3 regions of the Brenneria roseae subsp. americana genome follow, and region 2 is predicted to be linked to each of the others. Evidence: predicted binding sites of a transcription regulator. Region 2 holds the regulator's gene; each other region holds the start of a gene.

Region 1 (6,489 bases), on a different contig from region 2:
GAGAGTTTTTGTACCCGGCTGACGCCGGCGCTTTCACCGGCATAGCCGGTCAAGCGATCGGATCGTGAAGAGGAGGCAACCGCGGCCAGACGGACTTCGGTAATGGTATTCCAGGCGTGACAGGCACTGCACTGCCCCTGCCAGCGTGGATAGTCTGCCCCACATTCATTACATACAAAGGCGCGTTTGACGGCTTTTGCCACGGGTTACCTCTGAATCTGATTAACGTTCTTCGTGTCTCATGCTGCCGCTGAGAATACAGAGTACTCCAGTCAGGTCAGCATTCCGGATCGTCACCGCGGACTGCTCGTTGACTTTGGGTTTGGCGTGATAGGCAATACCCAGACCGGAAGCCTTGATCATCAGCAGATCGTTGGCGCCATCGCCGATGGCAACCGTCTGCTGCGGGGGGATCTCCAGTTTTTCCGCCAGCTCACGCAGCGTGTTGGCTTTGTATTTCGCATCGATAATCGGGCCGATGACTTCGCCGGTCAGTTTACCATCTTTCATCCCCATTTCATTGGCGACGGCGGCAACCAGACCCAGCTCTTCACGCAGATAATCGGCGAAATAGGTAAACCCGCCCGAGGCAATGGCCACATGCCAGCCAGCTTCCTGAAGTTGGCTGACCATGTTGGTCAGTCCCGGCATCAGCGGCAGGTTTTTACGTACTTCGCGCAGAATATTGGCATCGGCGCCTTTTAAGGTTCCCACGCGCTGACGCAGACTGGCGGAGAAATCCAGCTCCCCGCGCATCGCCCGCTCGGTGACTTCGGCAACCAATTCGCCCGTTCCCGCCAGTTTGGCGATTTCGTCAATGCATTCAATCTGAATCGCGGTGGAATCCATATCCATCACCAGCAGGCCGGGGGCGCGCAGGGTGGGGGCGTTGCGCATCGGCGATACGTCCATGCCCAGTTCGTGCGCCAGCTTGGTGGCTCTCGCCGTCAGCGATCCCGCCAGACGGACCACCTGATAATCTCCCACGATCCAGGCGCTGACAATGACCATCGCCGCGCCCAGTTTGCGTTGATAGCGGGAAATCAAATTCTTGTCGAGTACGTCGCTGTATAGCAGCCAGCCGGTGTCCCCGGCGCGATAATCGAGCGGCATCACTTCATCACCGCTCAGTGATAGCGGCAGTCCCGGCCAACAGTTAATCTCATTCGGGAGATCACGATAGGTCAGACTATTCGACATGGGGCAAATCCTCTACTGGCGGTAATTACGTGGCATTGGATGGGGCAGCTATTTGGGTGCGCTTCCTGATTCAGGGGCGCGATCACAAACATATCCATCGGAAAACAGGGCAACAAGCTATCCTATCGTCGGCGCTTCTGGCAACATAAAGTATCCAAATCGCGTAAGGATTATCATGGTTCGGGCCCGGGTAAAATTCCGCCTACATCGCACAGCCATTGTGCTGATTTGCTTAGCTCTGCTGGTGATACTGATGCAGGGCGCTTCCTATTTCAGTTTAAGCCACCAAATGGCCCGTTCGGAACAGGTTGAGGATTTGGCGCGTACTTTGACTCGGCAGGTGGCTTACAGCATCGCACCGCTAATGGATAGTACGGATGATAACAGCCAAAAGATTAACAATATACTTCAGCAGCTTACTGAACACAGCCGGATTCTGGATGCCGGTATTTATCAGCAGGATGGTTCGCTGGTCGCCAAAGCGGGAGAGCAGGTTCAACTGCGGGATCGACTGGCGCTGGACGGCAATCGGGTCGGCAGCTATTTCAATCATCAGCTGGTGCAACCCATCGAGGGAAAAGATGGGCCGATAGGGTTCCTGCGCGTTACCCTTGATACGCACGTTTTGGCGACAGAGGCCAAACAGGTGGATAACACCACGAATATTCTGCGCTTAATGATATTACTGTCGCTGGCGATCGGCATCATTTTGACCCGAACGCTGTTGCAGAACCGTCGCACCCGTTGGCAGCAGTCGCCTTATTTACTTACGGCCAGTACGCCGGTTAAAGAAGAAGATGACGGCGTGGAGAACGACGCCGGCGCGGATAACGAAGAGCAAAAAAAAGCTAATTAACACTCTTTTTTCAATCGCTTACCGTTAAGCCCGCAGGCGCGGCTCACTTATCTGATGTCCATTTTGGGAGGAACCATCCGGTTATGTTTGGTACGTTGAACGCCATCAACCTTACGCTTGCATACGATAAAAAAATTATCGCCGAAGCGCTGAACGTCACGATCCCGGATAATCAATTCAGTGTGATTATCGGTCCAAATGCCTGTGGCAAATCCACTTTGCTACGGGCGCTGTGCCGGTTGTTGAAACCACTGGCGGGAGAAGTGTTGCTGGATGGTAAAAACATTCACCAACTCCCCACTAAAGCGCTGGCCCGGAAAATCGGTCTGTTGCCGCAGCATGCCATCGTGCCGGATAACATCACGGTGGCTGATCTGGTGGCGCGTGGACGCTATCCTCACCAAAGTCTGCTGCGACAGTGGAGTGCGGCGGATCAGGAAGCAGTGGAGCAGGCGATGATTGCCACCGATGTCAGTGCGTTGTCGGAACGCAGCGTGGATGAACTGTCCGGCGGACAGCGGCAGCGCGTATGGATAGCCATGGTGTTGGCACAACAGACACAGTTGTTGCTGCTGGATGAACCCACAACCTGGCTGGATATGGCTCATCAGATTGATCTGCTCGATCTGTTTTGCGATCTTCACCAACAACATGGTCGCACGCTGGTGGCGGTGCTACATGACCTGAATCAGGCCTGTCGTTATGCCGATCATCTGATCGTCATGCAAGCCGGAAAGATTAAGGCGCAAGGAAAACCAGCCGAGATCGTCAGCGCCGAACTGATCAGACAGGTGTTCGGCATGCCCTGCGTGATTATTCAAGACCCGGTATCTCACACGCCACTGATTGTGCCGTGCGGACGCTATCATCCGGTTCCGCATGTGACGACACCCTAACCGTCGCTTTTCAGCGCCAACCGCGACGTTCCAGAGACGCCGCGCCGAACCTGCTCGTTTATTAAGCGATAAGCCGGATATTTCATATAGCTACCTATGCGGATGCATTAAAAACCAAAGGTGTGAAATTAACACAAACGCTAATGATAATAAATATCATTAGCGTTTTGTATTTTTATTGTGCTAAGGTTTTTTCGGCAGTAAAACAGGGTTACATGGGATGATGTTAACATTGTTGCGCAAGGGTTAATTATATGAAAATAAAACATAAAAAATGTTTTTGCGCCTCCATGCATATGGGATTACTTCTGACAGTAATACATCCAGTGCAAAGTGTGGCGGCTGCTGATACACAACACAACACAACACAACGCAATGACACCATCACGGTGGTTGCCGGAACAGAAAATGAATCACCCACCGCGCCGCTGAAGGGAATGGTGGCAACCACCAGTCAGGCGGGCAGTAAAACCGCCACGCCATTGATAAAAACGCCGCAATCTATTTCAGTCGTTACCCGCGACCAGATGGATGCGCAGGATGTATCCTCCGTTCCGCAGGCATTGCGCTACACCGCCGGGGTGGTAGCGGAATACCGGGGCAGTTCCAACCGTTACGATGAGGTGTTTATTCGTGGGCTTTCCTATGTGCCACGATTTTTGGATGGTTTGAGCTTTGGCGCTTCGGCTGGATCGCAAACCGGCGTGATCGACCCCTGGTTGCTGGAGCGGGTGGAAGTGGTCAAAGGCCCGGCATCCGTACTTTACGGTCAGGTGAATCCTGGTGGCTTGGTCAGTATGACCAGCAAACGTCCGACAGCCACCCCGATACATAAAATTCAATTGAAAGGCGGCAATAATGATCTTGCGCAGGGCGCATTTGACTTTGGCGGCGCGTTGAATGATGACAACACCCTGCTGTATCGACTCAACGGTCTGGCGCGTACCCAGCATAATCAGGTCGATGATTATAAGGAAACTCGTTACGCCATTGCTCCGTCGCTGACCTGGTATCCCAATATCGATACCCGCTTTACGTTGCTGACCAGTTTCCAGAAAGATCCTGATGCCGGCTACCGTAATTTCCTGCCGTCGGTGGGTACGGTGTTCGGCACCGAGCGGGGCTATATTCCCTTTGACTTTAATGTCAGTGATCCGTCCTTTAATCTGTCAAAGCGCGAGCAAGCCGCCATTGGTTATGAATTCGAACATAATTTCAATGAAATATTTACCTTCAGGCAGAATGCGCGCTATGCCAATATCAGTCAAAAATACAAATACTTTGTCTATACGAACTCCGCCAGCACCTATGTGTTGAACAGACGCGCCCAGCGAGAGGAGCGCGATACCGATGAGTTTGCGCTGGATAATCAGTTACAGGCTCAGTTTGCTACCGGTATAGTGGATCATGTGGTATTGACCGGGCTGGATTACCGGTGGAACAAGGATCGGCAGAAACTGTGGCGGGGCAGTAGTACGAGTTACCAAATCGATTGGTCCTCTCCTGTCTATGGCGTACCGGTTGATGAGAGTTCGCTAATCAAGAGTACGGATCAGCGACAGACGTTGGATCAGCTTGGCGTCTATGTACAGGATCAGATGGAATGGAACAATTGGAATCTACTGCTTTCGGGACGCTATGACTGGACCGAAGTGCGAACCGACGATTATCTCGACAGCAGTCAGGTACAGCAAAACGATAGTAAGTTCACCGGCCGTGCGGCGTTGCTGTATGCCTTCGATAATGGCGTTTCGCCGTATGTGAGCTATAGCACCTCTTTTGAACCCAACCTGCAAACCAATCGTGCGCCGGGAACGCCGCCTTTTTCGCCAACCACAGGCAAACAGGTTGAAGTCGGGATTAAATACCAGCCGCCGGGCTGGAACACCTTAATGAGTCTGTCGCTTTACGATCTGCGCCAGCAAAACGTTTCTACCTATAACAGCAGCCTGGGATGGTTTGAACCGGTCGGTGAAATTCGCAACCAGGGGCTGGAAGTGGAAGTGCATTCGGCATTGACCGAATCAATCAATCTCATCGCCTCCTACAGCTATATCGATTCTGAAACCACCAAAACCACCGTGGCTGGCACGCAGGGTAAAACGCCGGCGCGCATTCCTTCTCATATGGCTTCATTGTGGGGGGAGTACAATTTCCATTCCGGCGTGGCGAATGGTCTCGGTGTCGGTCTGGGCGCCAGATATATCGGCACCAGTTATGGTAATGCTCAGAATACCTTTAAAGTTCCGTCTGTCGATTTATACGATGCGAAAGTCAGCTATGAACTGGGTAGCCTGACGCCATCGCTGAAAGGCGTGTCGGCGCAAGTCAATCTTAATAATATGTTTGATAAAAAATATGTCGCCACCTGTGCTTCCGCCACCGCCTGCTTCTATGGCATTGGGCGGACGGTCACTGCGACAATCAATTATGAGTGGTAGCGTCTCTCATCACTGAGTAAACCGTGGCGCTCGATGCGGATCGCCACGGTGGTCAACTCTCTTTTACATCGGTGTTCCGGGTTATTACATCCAGCATGCGGAGCTACCGGACAGAGCACGGTTAAATAGGCTCACAGCAGAGGAAAGTATTCCTATGAATCACTATGCTGAGCAACCGCCGATTCAATTGATGCTGCGTCGACATGATGCCGGCAGTGAGGAATGGTGGCGTGAATTGAGCGCGGGGGATATTCCTCGGTTAGAAAAACTTGCCACGGGCGATTACCGGGCTACCTTCTTTTGGCGTGATCCGCAGGGCAGCGAGCAGATATCCGACACTCGCTATGTCTGGATAGATGTCAATTGCGTGACAGACCATCACAAAATGTCGCCGGAGTCGATGGCGCGATTGCAAGGCACCGATGTCTGGCACTGGAGCACTATTCTGGCAGGGGACTGGCGAGGCGGTTATTCTTTTATACCCGCTACCGACCATCAGCGTTTTAATCCGCCCGCAGGGGATATCCGCACCCAGCGTCTGGCACAAAGAAAATGGTGGTGTGAAACGTTAAGCCGGGCGACGCACGATCCGCTTAATCGGCGCAGTTTCTGGCACGGCAGCCGAGGGCAGTCCTTGTCCGGGTTGCATTTACCTGATGCGCCGCCGCAACCGGCCTGGCGCGATTTTGATCTTGGCCTCCGCTGCCAGCCTGCTCCGGCACGTTTACAGTCCTATTGCTGGCACAGTCAGCGCCTTAACAACCGCCGTACCGTCTGGATTTTCAGTACCGGAGAGACGCAGCCCGCTAAGCGACCATTGGCGATCCTGCTGGACGGCCAGTTCTGGGCATCAGGCATGCCCGTATGGTCGGCGTTGATGAAGCAGACGCAGTCCGGGCAATTACCGCAAGCGGTTTATCTGCTGATCGATGTGATAGATAGCGCGCATCGCAGCAGCGAATTGGCCTGTAATGATCAATTCTGGTTGGCGGTTCAGGAGGAATTATTGCCGCAGATCGCGGGTATTTGCGCTTATCAGGACGATGCTGCCACCACCGTGGTCGCCGGACAAAGCTATGGCGGATTGGCGGCGCTA
Region 2 (6,489 bases):
GGGCACCAGGCTCGCCTCACCGCCAAAGAAACGGGAGTTGGCGATACGCGTTTCTTCGGTCAGGGTTTTTATGCGCGTTCTGGAGGCTAAAGACGATGCGGGCTCATTGAAGGCAATGTGTCCGTCGTTGCCCACGCCGCCCATAAACAGATGGATCTTGCCGTAGGATTTGATTTTTTCTTCGTAGCGGAGACACTCTTCTTCGATGTTCTCTGCATTACCATTCAACAGGTTAATATTTTCCTGCGCAATATCAATGTGATTGAAAAAATTCTGGTACATGAAGGTACGGTAACTTTCAGGATGGTCGCTGGGCAGGCCGACATACTCATCCATATTGAAAGTTACAACGTGTTTGAAACTCACCAAACCGGCTTGATGCATTGAAATCAGCGCCTTATAGGCTTCCAGCGGTGAACTGCCAGTAGGGAGCCCGAGAATAAAAGGTCGGCTGGCGCTGGGATTAAAGTCGTTGATTCTCTGGACGATATAACGTGCGGCCCATTTGCCGACTTCCGCTGTGGTATTTAAGGGAATGAGTCTCATCAGTGCTCTCCTGGTTTACTCAATGGGTGATCCCGTCATCTTTTTTCAAGTGGCCGATATGGCGGCTTCCTGCGTTTTCCCGTTCCTCCGGCTATCCTGATTTCCTGGAACGGGTTTTATTGCCGCCTTACCGCACCTTGAGAACGATAGGGAATAAAATAAGTATTAGGCTAAATCGCGCCATTGGCGCGTTTCAATGCCGGGATTAAAACTGAGTATCAGTGTACCTTGTTTTTTTTTGTCTTGAAATAAGTTGGCGTTTTATTCAGGTATAAACTTTTTGTATGCGATTTTTTAGTGATTGTTATCACATAATGCTAGGGTTTAATTTGCGTAGCGAAATATTTTTCTTACACTCCATGCCAAAGCCATACACGATGGTTTGACCCGGCAGTGAGCAAATCTAACCGGCAGTTTTGTTTACCCCTAGGGGAAGAGAGGAAAAGGTGAGTATTCTAGGCTATTTACAAAAGGTTGGGCGGGCGTTGATGGTACCAGTCGCGACGCTGCCTGCCGCCGCTATCCTGATGGGTGTCGGCTACTGGATAGATCCGGTGGGCTGGGGGAGTGAAAATGCGCTGGCGGCTCTGTTTATCAAATCAGGTGCGGCCATTATTGAGCATATGGCGGTGCTGTTCGCTGTGGGCGTTGCGTATGGCATGTCGAAAGATAAAGACGGTGCAGCCGCACTTACCGGTTTTGTCGGCTATCTGGTATTGACCACGCTCTGTTCGCCGGCGGCAGTCTCCATGATTCAGAAGATCCCGGTCGATCAGGTGCCTGCGGCTTTCGGGAAAATTGAAAACCAGTTTATTGGTATTCTGATCGGTATTATTTCAGCGGAACTGTATAACCGTTTTAGTCGGGTTGAATTACCGAAAGCGCTGTCATTTTTCAGCGGACGCCGTCTGGTTCCCATCCTGACATCGTTCCTGATGATTCTGGTTGCATTCATTTTGATGTATGTGTGGCCAGCCATTTACAATGCGCTGGTGGCCTTTGGTGAACACATTCAGCAATTGGGCTCGGCTGGCGCAGGGATCTATGCGTTCTTTAACCGCTTGTTGATTCCGGTTGGTTTGCATCATGCCCTGAATTCGGTGTTCTGGTTTGATGTCGCCGGGATTAACGATATCCCGAATTTCCTTGCCGGGCAGCAGTCCATCGATGCGGGTAAAGCGGTTGTGGGGATCACCGGACGTTATCAGGCAGGCTTCTTCCCCATTATGATGTTTGGTCTGCCTGGTGCCGCATTGGCGATTTATCACTGCGCGCGTCCTGAGAATAAGAACAAAGTTGCCGGGATTATGATCGCGGCGGCATTTGCCTCCTTCTTCACCGGGATCACCGAACCGCTCGAATTCTCCTTTATGTTTGTCGCGCCGGTGCTGTATTTCCTGCATGCGTTGCTCACCGGGATTTCCGTGTTCATTGCGGCCAGTATGCATTGGATAGCCGGTTTCGGGTTCAGCGCCGGTCTGGTGGATATGATGCTGTCGTCGCGTAACCCATTGGCGACGCATTGGTATATGTTGATACCACAGGGACTGGTGTTCTTTGGTGTTTACTATCTGGTGTTCCGCTTTACCATCACTCGTTTCAACCTGCTGACGCCCGGGCGTGAACTGTCCGTCAGCGGCAGCGAAGCCGATGGATATAACGTCAACACGACGCCTGCAACATCCGCCGCCCAGGATTCCAACCAACTGGCTCGTGGTTATCTGGCGGCGCTTGGTGGTAAAGATAATCTGGTTGGGATTGACGCCTGTATCACGCGCTTGCGTCTGAATGTGGTGGATTCCGGTCTGGTTGATGAAGCTCAGGCCAAACGACTCGGTGCCGCGGGCGTTATCCGCCTGAATAAGCAGAGCGTTCAGATAGTGGTGGGGACGCAGGCGGAATCCATTGCTTCTGCGCTGAAGAGCGTCAGCAAAGAGCAATAAACGTCACACAGTGATGGTTTGCTATAAATTTACGGGGTGAGATCACAATCTCACCCCGTTTTTTTCATCATTAATAATTAAATGAAACTAACGGTTGTTTCCCGACGTAGCTTGTTGGATCATTAGCGGTTATATGTCGTTTTAGCATTTGAGGAATCAAGCATGAGTGAGGCTGAAGCCCGCCCAACTAACTTTATCCGTCAGATTATTGATGAAGATTTGGCATCCGGTAAGCATGATCATATCCAGACGCGTTTTCCGCCAGAGCCTAACGGCTATCTGCATATTGGCCATGCGAAGTCTATCTGTCTGAATTTTGGCATTGCACGCGATTACAATGGGCAGTGCAATCTGCGCTTTGACGATACCAACCCGGTAAAAGAAGATATTGAATACGTTGAGTCGATCAAACGTGACGTAGAGTGGCTGGGATTCTCATGGAGCGGTGAGGTTCGCTATTCTTCCGACTATTTCGATCAGTTGCACCTGTATGCGGTTGAGTTGATTAGTAAAGGACTGGCATACGTTGATGAACTGACGCCGGAACAGATCCGGGAATACCGCGGTACGCTGACGTCGCCAGGGAAAAACAGCCCTTATCGCGATCGTACCGTACAGGAAAACCTCGCTCTGTTTGAAAAAATGCGTAACGGCGGTTTTGCTGAAGGAACCGCTTGTCTGCGTGCCAAGATTGATATGGCATCGTCATTTATCGTTATGCGCGACCCGGTTCTCTATCGTATCAAGTTCGCTGAGCATCATCAGACCGGCAACAAGTGGTGCATCTACCCGATGTATGACTTTACCCACTGCATTTCCGATGCGCTGGAAGGCGTGACGCACTCCCTGTGTACGTTGGAATTCCAGGATAATCGTCGTTTGTATGACTGGGTACTGGACAACATTACGGTTCCTTGCCATCCACGTCAGTATGAGTTTTCTCGCCTGAATCTTGAATATGCCATCATGTCCAAGCGCAAGTTGAATCTGCTGGTCGAGGAAAAGGTTGTCGAGGGATGGGACGATCCGCGTATGCCAACCATTTCTGGTTTGCGTCGTCGCGGTTATAGTGCGGCGTCTATCCGTGAGTTCTGTGTTCGCATCGGGATTACCAAGCAGGATAATAACGTCGAAATGGCGGCGTTGGAATCCTGTATCCGCGACGATCTGAACGAAAATGCGCCGCGTGCCATGGCGGTTCTGGATCCGGTGAAGCTGATTATTGAAAGCCTGCCTTCAGACCATGAAGAGTGGGTTACCATGCCAAATCATCCGAATAAGCCGGAGATGGGGACTCGCCAGGTCGCGTTCAGCCGTGAGATTTATATCGATCGCGCCGACTTCCGTGAAGAAGCCAACAAGCAATACAAACGTTTGGTGCTGGGTAAAGAAGTTCGCCTGCGTAATGCTTACGTGGTCAGAGCCGAACGTATCGAGAAAGACGAGCAGGGCACGATCACCGCTATTTATTGCAGCTACGATCCTGAAACGTTAAGTAAAGATCCGGCAGATGGCCGCAAAGTGAAAGGGGTGATTCATTGGGTGTCAGCAGCCCATGCGTTGCCGGCAGAATTCCGTCTGTATGATCGTTTGTTCAGCGTCGCGAACCCGGCCGCGGCGGAGGATTTCCTGTCCACCATTAACCCGGATTCACTGAAGATTACTTATGGATTTGTCGAAGCCAGCCTGGCGCAGGCTGAAGCAGAGAAGGCCTATCAGTTTGAACGAGAAGGTTATTTCTGCGCAGATCGTGTTTACTCCAGTGCAGAGCATCTGGTGTTTAACCGTACTGCCGGCTTGCGGGATACCTGGGTCGGCTAATGCCGAACAGAGTACCCGGTAATATAAAAATAAAACCGCCGAGGCGGTTTTATTTTATGACGGGCGATCCTGCCCGTCACCCTGCGGGCCGTCGCAGGCGACGTTAAAAGTCGCTCCGGCGGATTTTTTATGCGGTCGATTTATCTTCTTGCATCGTGCAGGGTTTCGTCTTCACGGCAATCCCCTGCGCTGCAATGGCCATACAGATACAAACTGTGGTTTGTCAGTTTGATACCATGTCTTTCTGCGATTTCGCGCTGACGCGCTTCAATATATTCATCGCGGAATTCAATGACTTTGCCACAATCCAGGCAAATCAGATGGTCATGATGATGTTGTTGAGTCAATTCAAAAACTGATTTACCACCTTCAAAATTATGGCGGGTGACAATACCAGCATCATCAAACTGATTAAGTACGCGATAAACGGTCGCCAGACCAATTTCTTCGCCCATATCAATCAGTTTTTTGTATAAATCTTCCGCACTGACGTGATGGCACTCTGGGTCCTGCAATACTTCCAGAATTTTCAGTCTTGGAAGAGTGACTTTCAGGCCGGCCTTCTTTAATGCGGTGTTATTGTCAGTCATGCGGATTTAGTCCTGTTGCTTACTTATATCAATGGAGGCTATCTAGCCTATGACATCGGTCGGCTCAAAAAATGTAATAGCGTCCCAATTATAGAACCGTGCATGCAAAATGGAAACCATGGAATGTTAACAATGTTGTCCCTACACCTATTATAGGTATTGACGCAATGTGTTGTTGATAAATGAAGAAACATTCATGCACGTACAAAACCGATGGGTTTATTGTACAGGTTTATGGCGGGAAGTTAAAAAAATGTGTCAATTATTATGAAAGGTTTTTCCTATTGATCTGACCCTGATCGTGCTATCAGGGCCAGAAACAATATTAACCAACCAGCTCTTTCAGGTTCAACTCTTCGCTGATCTGTTTAACCCAGGTCGTTACGCGTTCGCTGGTCAGTTCAGGTTGACGATCTTCGTCAATGGCCAGACCGATGAAATGGTTGTCATCCGCCAGACCTTTCGATGCTTCAAAGTAATAACCTTCTGTCGGCCAGTGCCCGACAATGGTCGCACCGCGTGGCTCGATGATGTCACGAATGGTGCCCATGGCATCGCAGAAGTATTCTGCATAATCTTCCTGATCGCCACAGCCAAACAGGGCAACCAGTTTGCCGGTGAAATCGATCTCTTCCAGCGTCGGGAAAAAGTCATCCCAGTCGCATTGGGCTTCACCATAATACCAGGTCGGAATACCCAACAGCAGGATATCGAAAGCTTCGAGATCTTCTTTACTGCTTTTGGCGATGTCATGAACTTCAGCAACGTCGGTGCCCAGCTGCTGTTGGATCGTCTTGGCAATGTTTTCAGTATTGCCAGTATCACTGCCAAAGAAAATGCCTATCAGTGCCATGAATTAAATAACCTCTTGATTCTTAATGGTATGGTGCCATGTCTCACCCACTTATCGGCTCATAATAACAGACACAACCTGCATGAGAAACTCGTATCGGTAAGGATACGTAAATTGGGTGAGGTTTTATCCACTTCGGTTTGGCGTTGGTTAACACACGCATATTCAAGGCAATCTGGTATGCGAGTGGCAATGTCAATCATGCTGCCATCGTCTTTAAACGAGGGGATGGTTGATGACGCACAGCGCGGTAAGGTTGTCACAGGCATGCGGAATTGGTTGAAGGAGGGAATGGGAAATATCAGGCGGTTATTTCTCATATCCACTTATTCTTTATCCTATTGAAATGTTAGCGTGCGAATGAAATATTAAAATCGGTGTGCTAAAAAATAAAATGTTATATTTTTTGCTTAAAGAATAATGAAATGCCATTTTGATTTTATCTTTTCGTCTTTTACGCTAATTTTGTCACGTTATCAGGTTACTAGCCGGACAATTTTCGGCAAATCATGAGATGTGTGTTGGATTTTTAAACAAATATCATCATGACGAAGATGATAAGCTATATGTAGTATGGCCGTATGAAATTGAAAAGTTTAAATTTTATCGGCAATCGGAATATTATCTTTCGGGGTATGGCCAGACACCTGAAAATCAACCTGACATCGGTGATCTGTGCTGTGCTTCGCCATGGTTGCCGCTCATTGTATCGTCGTACTGTCTGTGACCGGATTTT
Region 3 (6,489 bases), on a different contig from region 2:
ACCTTTTCAACATAGTGTTCGGGAACCACCTCCATATGCAGTCCAAAGAAATCCTTGATTTGCATGGTTGCGATGGTGATGGCAATCCCGGAGGTAAATCCCAGCGTGACTGACAGCGGGATATACTCAATTAACCGTCCCAGACGGCAGACGCCCATCAATACCAGAAAGATGCCGGAAAGCAGTGTGGCGACCAACAGACCAGACAGGCCGAACTGTTGGGAAACCGGATATAAAATGACGACAAAGGCCGCTGTCGGGCCGGAAACGCTATAGCGTGAACCACCGCTGATGGCGATAACAATCCCGGCAACCGCGGAGGTATAAAGGCCATATTGCGGCGGCACGCCGCTGGCGATAGCCAATGCCATTGCCAGTGGTATGGCAATAATCCCAACCGTAATGCCTGCGATAATGTCATGAGTAAAGCGTTGCAGCGTATATTTTTCGCGCCAGCACGCTTCAATAAGTGCGCTGAACGGTTTGATACCGTTAATTCCGTGCGTTTTCATCTAAGAAAGAACCAATAAAGAAACAAAGAATGGCGGGCCAGTTGGGTCCGTCGTAGACAAGCCGGGGTATACGATACGCCTGATGCTCTTCAGAGATCCAGATATACATCAAACGGAAGCGAACTATGAGGCCGATGCCGCAGGATGCGGCATCGGTAAAATGGGGGGTTACAGCATGATGGTCATCAGGTAAGCGGCGAAAAGGGCAAGGTGCGCGCTACCGCTGAGAACGTTGGTTCTACCGGTTGAAAACGTAATATGGCACAGTACCAGTACGGACAGCATGACGACGATATGCGGCATATCCAGTCCGAAGTTCAGCGAACGGCCCGTCACCATCGCAATCACGGTCACCGTGGGCACGGTCAGGGATATGGTGGCCAGCACGGAACCGAAAAACAGATTCATGGCGCGCTGTACCTGATTTTTCAGTACTGCCCGAATGGCGCCTAATCCTTCCGGCGACAGAATCAGTAACGCGACCAGGAAGCCGGTAAACTGCGTAGGCGCGTTCATTTCCGTCAGCAGTGTTTCCAGCGGCATGGAGTTCATTTTGGTTACGCTGATAACGGCAATCAGATGGATCAGCAACCATACGGTATGCCATAACGAACTGTGCGCGGAAGGCTTGCCATGATGAGGATCGTCGCCTTCGTCTTCATGCTCGTAAACAAACAGACTTTGGTGAGTACGAGTTTGAATCAACAGAAATACGCCGTACATCGCGGCGGAAATCAGTGCGATGATCAGTGACTGACCGACGCTGAAATTCCCGTCCGGCAAGGCGCTGGGGAAAACCAGCACCAGCACCGACAGCGGGAAAATCGCCATCAGATATTGTTTGATGCCGCTCAGGTTGACGTATTGGGTTGCAAATTTGCGTCCCCCCAGCAGTAAAGCGAAACCAACCAGACCACCGGTTACAATCACAATGATGGAATATAGCGTATCACGCATCAGGTTGGGGCCGGCATCGCCGGTGGCCATTAAGGCCGATATCAGGCTGACTTCAAGAATCACGACCGACAGACTGAGAATTAATGAACCATAGGGTTCGCCCAGTCGGTGAGCCAGCACGTCGGCATGGCGAACAACGCTGAACGCGCTGAAAAGAATGCCGGCTAACGCGAGCAGGTTAATGCCCATAATGGCGAAGAAATCTTGCGAGTTCCCCCACAGGAACAGAACGATCAACGCGATGATGGGAAGAATAAGCGAATATTCCTGATGACGGGTTTTGACAACCTCAGGGTGAGACTTCATTGCGGGGGGTTCTCCTTATCCAATGGAATTATGCACAGAGGCAAAAAATAGTACGTCATTAAAAGGCTTCTTACGGCAAAGACGTTACTAAAAAGTAGTTATAGCGTAAAAAGAAAGTATTAGGTTAACAGATTCTGTGAGGCTCGCCGGGTTTTTTTACGGTTTTTTACGTTTGGTAATAAAATTAAAATGAAAAGGGAGAATGTGATTATTTTCTCCCTATATAGATAATATTAAATGTTTTTTTTATGGTTAATCGTCAGGATTGTCCATGATATCGTGGCGTTTGCGATGATAAGCTTCTTCATTTAACCCTTCTCGCCAGTAAGGGACGGCATAAAGCTGATTACGTTCACATCCACATTCTCTGCGAACATAGCGACGAAGCTGAACCACCAGTTGGTCTTCTCCGGCAAGCCAATAGAACGCCCGTTCTGCGTTTTCCTGATGCGGCAAGGCGCGAAAGCGATTAATCGCTTCGTCAGTGGCTTCGGTTCCACCCACAACCCAGTGGAGTGTTATCCGGTCGGGCTTCACCAAATCGAGAATATCCGCGCTGCTGTCAACCCGAATAACGGCATGCCCCTGGGCATCATCCGGTAAATTTTCCAGCAGGGCGGCAATAGCGGGTAACGCAGAGGGATCGCCAGCCAGATAATATGCCGCAGCGGGCGGCAACATCGGATGCGGTCCGCCGGGTGATGTAATACCGATGTAATCCCCGGTTTTTGCCTGCCGGGCGAAACTGACCGCCGGACCGGCATGATCGTGCATGGCAAAGACGATATCCAACTCGGCTTCTTCCTGGCGTACCGCACGAATGGTATAGGTTCGAACGATAGGACGAATTTCACCTTCCGGCCAGACCGGGCCACGTTCGCCGAACGTCGGCAACGTCGGGATCTGCTGCCCCTGCTGTGGAATAAACAGCTTGATATGCGCACCGTGGCGATCGGCGGGATAGTGACGTAATGCGTCGCCGTGGAACGTTATGCAGCGTAAGCGTGGGGAAATATCGTGAATATGTTTAACTTGAATAAGAGTAAGATGATGCGAGCGTTTGCCCGTAGACGCAGGATTTGCCATTCATTGTCTCCTGGGTGAATCGTGAGGCGCCATGTCATTGATTCTATCATGGAACTGATAACGATTATCAAATACTAAAAAAGTGATATTTGTCGTCGCTGATATCCGTCATATTTCAAGTCGTATGCGTTGGCTGCCTTTTGAAATTTATGGGTATAGCGATGTAAATGATAACCATGTGAGCTTTTTTGCTTTTTGTGATCGAAATCAAACTTGATTGCTGAGCCGGAAATGAATAACCTCATATTTATTGTTGCCGCAAAATTAAGCAAACGGAATGCATGGAGTTTTAAGGTTGAGGCGACAATAGACCTGATGGGCAGAAATGGTATGGTCGGGAGCTGTCAGTAGTGTTAACTCGTGAGTTTTTGCAGAAAGCAGATTGTAGAACGTCTTTTGGTTGTATAGAAGAAACCTTATTACTTACGCCGCAGCAGCGGGCGGACTCGCTGGCAAAAACATTGGACCGCCGGCCTGACGACAGCCCGGTTTGGGTTTTCGGCTATGGTTCTCTGATGTGGAACCCGGTTTTCGATCCGGAAGAAGCCTGTCTGGCGACACTGTATGGATGGCATCGAGCGTTTTGCTTACGCCTGACGGCCGGGCGCGGCACCGTTAATCAGCCGGGGCGTATGCTGGCGCTGAAGCCGGGCGGACAAACGACCGGTTTGGCATTCCGTCTGCCGGAAACCTCGCTGCGGGAAGATTTGGAATTGCTGTGGAAGCGGGAAATGCTGACCGGCTGTTATCGGCCGTTATGGTGTGAACTGCATCAGCAAAATGGTGACACTGTCACTGCACTGGTGTTTGTTTCCGAACCCGCGCATCCACTGATTGAACAGGATACCTGCATTCAGAAAATTGCCCCCTTGATAGCCCGGGCCAGCGGTCCATTAGGGACGAATGCTCAATATTTATTTGCGTTGGAGCAAGTGCTCAACAACCACGGCATGGCAGATGAAGGATTAAGCGAGCTGGCTCAGCGAGTGCGCGCTCTGCAACAGCAGGGCGCGGCGAATAACAGGGAAAACGGCTAACCGGTACGGTCAGCGGGCGCGCTTTCGACACGCTCGCTGACGTTCAACCTTTCACGCCGGACTTACCAGCCTACGCCGACACCCATGGTGTAGAGGGTATCATCCACGTCGCCCTGAGCGCTGTCGATACGGGTACGCGATACTTTCATACTCATTGAAGACCAGTCGGTCAGCTTAAAGCGCAGACCCGCTTCCGCTTTCAGATACAGCGGCGCGGTGGCATCGAAGGAACGACCCAATTCACCGTTGGTGAAGGCCTCTACCGATTTACTATACAGATAACGGTTGTAAGCCCATTTCACACCGCCGGTGTAGAAATCATCTTCTCCTTCATCCTGATAGACATAGGTCTGGGTGCTGACCAGCGTGGTCAGTGAGAACGCGCCAAGATCGTTATCCCAGAACTGATAGCCCGGACCAAGACCGAACGAACGGCTGATTTTGATGCTTTCAATCCAGTCGCGTTTGTATTGATAACGTCCCTGCCAGAACCAGTTTTCATCCACGAATTTATCCAGCGCGTATTCGCCACCCGCGTTTTTGGTGCTCTCAACGCTATCTTCTTTCGCCAGATGATAGCTGGCATCAATGTTATGACGCCAGGTGCCGTGTCGTGCCTGTGTGGTCAGGCTGGCATCGTAGTTGTCGGTTTCGGTCGAACTTTTTTTGTGCGACATCCCCGCATCGATGTTGCCTTTCCAGACGAAGTCTTTCACTAACGGCTTTTGGGCAACGATGGACGTAATCTCGGAGAGGGGCAGCGTCTGTGGACCACCGGCCTCGTTGGCGAGCGAAGGGGTGGCGATGATGACACGGTTCTCGCCAGCCTTAACGGCCGGGTAAAGAACGCCTTCCTGGTAACGGTCGCCTTGAATGACCAGACCGTGATCGGTTTCAAAGGTTTTTACCTTATCCCAGGAAACGGAGATCGTGCCGGCATAATCGGTAGTGAGGAATAATTTTCCGCCGTCAAGCAGCGTGATTTTACCGCTGAGCTGATCGCCGTTGGTCAACCAGATGGTATCCGCATGGCTTTGAGAAATACCTGTGGAAGCAAGCGCGATAACCAGGCTCAGGGAAGATATTGCGTGTTTGGATAGTGTCATTTTGCCAGATAAACAGTGGTGACAAGGGTTGAAAGACGTCATTTGAGACGTACCGCCGATGAATAATGACCGGGTTGGCTTCATCCGGAACGGCAAACATTAGCAGGAATTGAAGCGGGGCTCTAGCCAAAAACGAAGATTGGTTAGAATGTAAATAGTTATAAAAGATACGTTTGATGATTAACGGCTATAACGAGATGTTTGTCACATTTTGAAATCGGTCATTATCGCCCAAAGAAGCGGGTTTTAAGGAGGGCGGCGATATCCCGAACCGCGGGTTTGATGCAGCGATTCGGGGGCGGCGGGGAAAGCCCCGCCACGATTGAATCATTTATGCCGATGTCTGTGTCTGCGAAGACGCGGTATGGGGCGTCAGGAAGCGTGACGTCAGGAACTGACGAACGCGTGAAACGATGCGCTCCTGAAACAGGACGCACAGGGCGACGGTGGCGATCAGGAAAATGAGATACCCGGTTATGGATAACTGAACCTGTCCGGCAGCGGCAATACATTGATCCCAATCGGTGAAGCAGGCCATTGGGTTCCCTCGCACCAACTGCTCCAGCGTGCGGAACAGGTTAAACAATGGCACGTGCAGGGCAAAAATGGACAGCGAGGCGGCTCCCAGGCGAGGGGACCAATGCCGCAGCCATTCGCTATTGGGTTCGCGCGCCAGCGCACTGATGCAAACCAGTCCGACCTGCGCCGGCAACAGCAGCCCATTGTGCAGCAGGAAATACCAGTATGCTTCACCGTGAGTGAACAGCCAGGTTGCTACGATAAAGTTGGCGATAATGAACAGCGCAACGCCATAGCACAGCCCCTTGCTCGGTGGCTGAATCTCTTTTTGCCGATATTTGCGGAAAAGGGCATACCCGACGATCCCCGCCAAAAACTCCGGTAAACGGAAGATAGGACCGCGCTGTAGCAGCCCGGTGTAGGGCATGCCGTATTGTTCATGCCAGACAACCCAGGCGGGCGGCAGCAGGTAGAGCAGGCAGATAATGCCCATCCACAGCCAGGGGAAACGACTGTTAAGCAGGCGCGGAGCCAGCAGAGGAAACAACAGATAGAAAAAGAACAGCGTGGAAAGCGACCATAACGGGGCATTAAACGTCAGGAAGTAAGGGTTCCACGCCTGTAGCATCAACAGTTGCAAAATGCTGTTAAACGCCAGCTGGGCGTTGGTCATATAGTGGCGCAACGTTTCCGGGTCGGCCGCCGGATCGTTGGTATCATAAATCACGAAACGGGCGCTGGCGACTTGTCCTTCCGGCGGAACCGCCAGCCATTGCATCAGTGTCACCACGGCAATCGACGACAGCAGCGCGATGATATGGATGGGATAAAGGTTGAAGAGACGTTTGGCCCAGAAGTGTCGGGCAGGCTCACGTAAACGCCCGTCTTTGATATAAACGTGTGCCAATAGAAAACCAGACAGCACAAAAAATGTGCTGGTAGCAAAAAAGCCCATACTGGTGAGCT

What was found. The regulator Fur, encoded in region 2, represses iron uptake genes when iron is present. The targets are predictions, from matches to a motif close to ATAATAATGAGAACNACTATCAA.
Region 1: B4923_RS08465 (TonB-dependent siderophore receptor) is a predicted target of Fur. The motif match lies at 3,096-3,118, and genes of this name have one in related genera.
Region 3: B4923_RS09915 (siderophore-interacting protein) is a predicted target of Fur. The motif match lies at 2,910-2,932, and genes of this name have one in related genera.

The regions. Positions count from the first base shown of each region.
Region 1 covers NZ_QDKJ01000005.1:225,736-232,224, forward strand. The annotation lists gene radA (DNA repair protein RadA) at 1-203, opposite strand, end outside; gene serB (phosphoserine phosphatase) at 223-1,200, opposite strand; gene B4923_RS08455 (YtjB family periplasmic protein) at 1,376-2,056, shown strand; gene B4923_RS08460 (ABC transporter ATP-binding protein) at 2,140-2,952, shown strand; gene B4923_RS08465 (TonB-dependent siderophore receptor) at 3,249-5,393, shown strand; gene fes (enterochelin esterase) at 5,548-6,489, shown strand, end outside.
Region 2 covers NZ_QDKJ01000004.1:319,667-326,155, reverse strand. The annotation lists gene nagB (glucosamine-6-phosphate deaminase) at 1-546, opposite strand, end outside; gene nagE (N-acetylglucosamine-specific PTS transporter subunit IIBC) at 993-2,489, shown strand; gene glnS (glutamine--tRNA ligase) at 2,652-4,310, shown strand; gene fur (ferric iron uptake transcriptional regulator) at 4,451-4,900, opposite strand; gene fldA (flavodoxin FldA) at 5,226-5,753, opposite strand.
Region 3 covers NZ_QDKJ01000006.1:221,749-228,237, reverse strand. The annotation lists gene dauA (C4-dicarboxylic acid transporter DauA) at 1-512, opposite strand, end outside; gene chaA (sodium-potassium/proton antiporter ChaA) at 681-1,775, opposite strand; gene B4923_RS09915 (siderophore-interacting protein) at 2,028-2,861, opposite strand; gene B4923_RS09910 (gamma-glutamylcyclotransferase) at 3,212-3,898, shown strand; gene B4923_RS09905 (DUF481 domain-containing protein) at 3,961-5,004, opposite strand; gene B4923_RS09900 (acyltransferase family protein) at 5,336-6,489, opposite strand, start outside.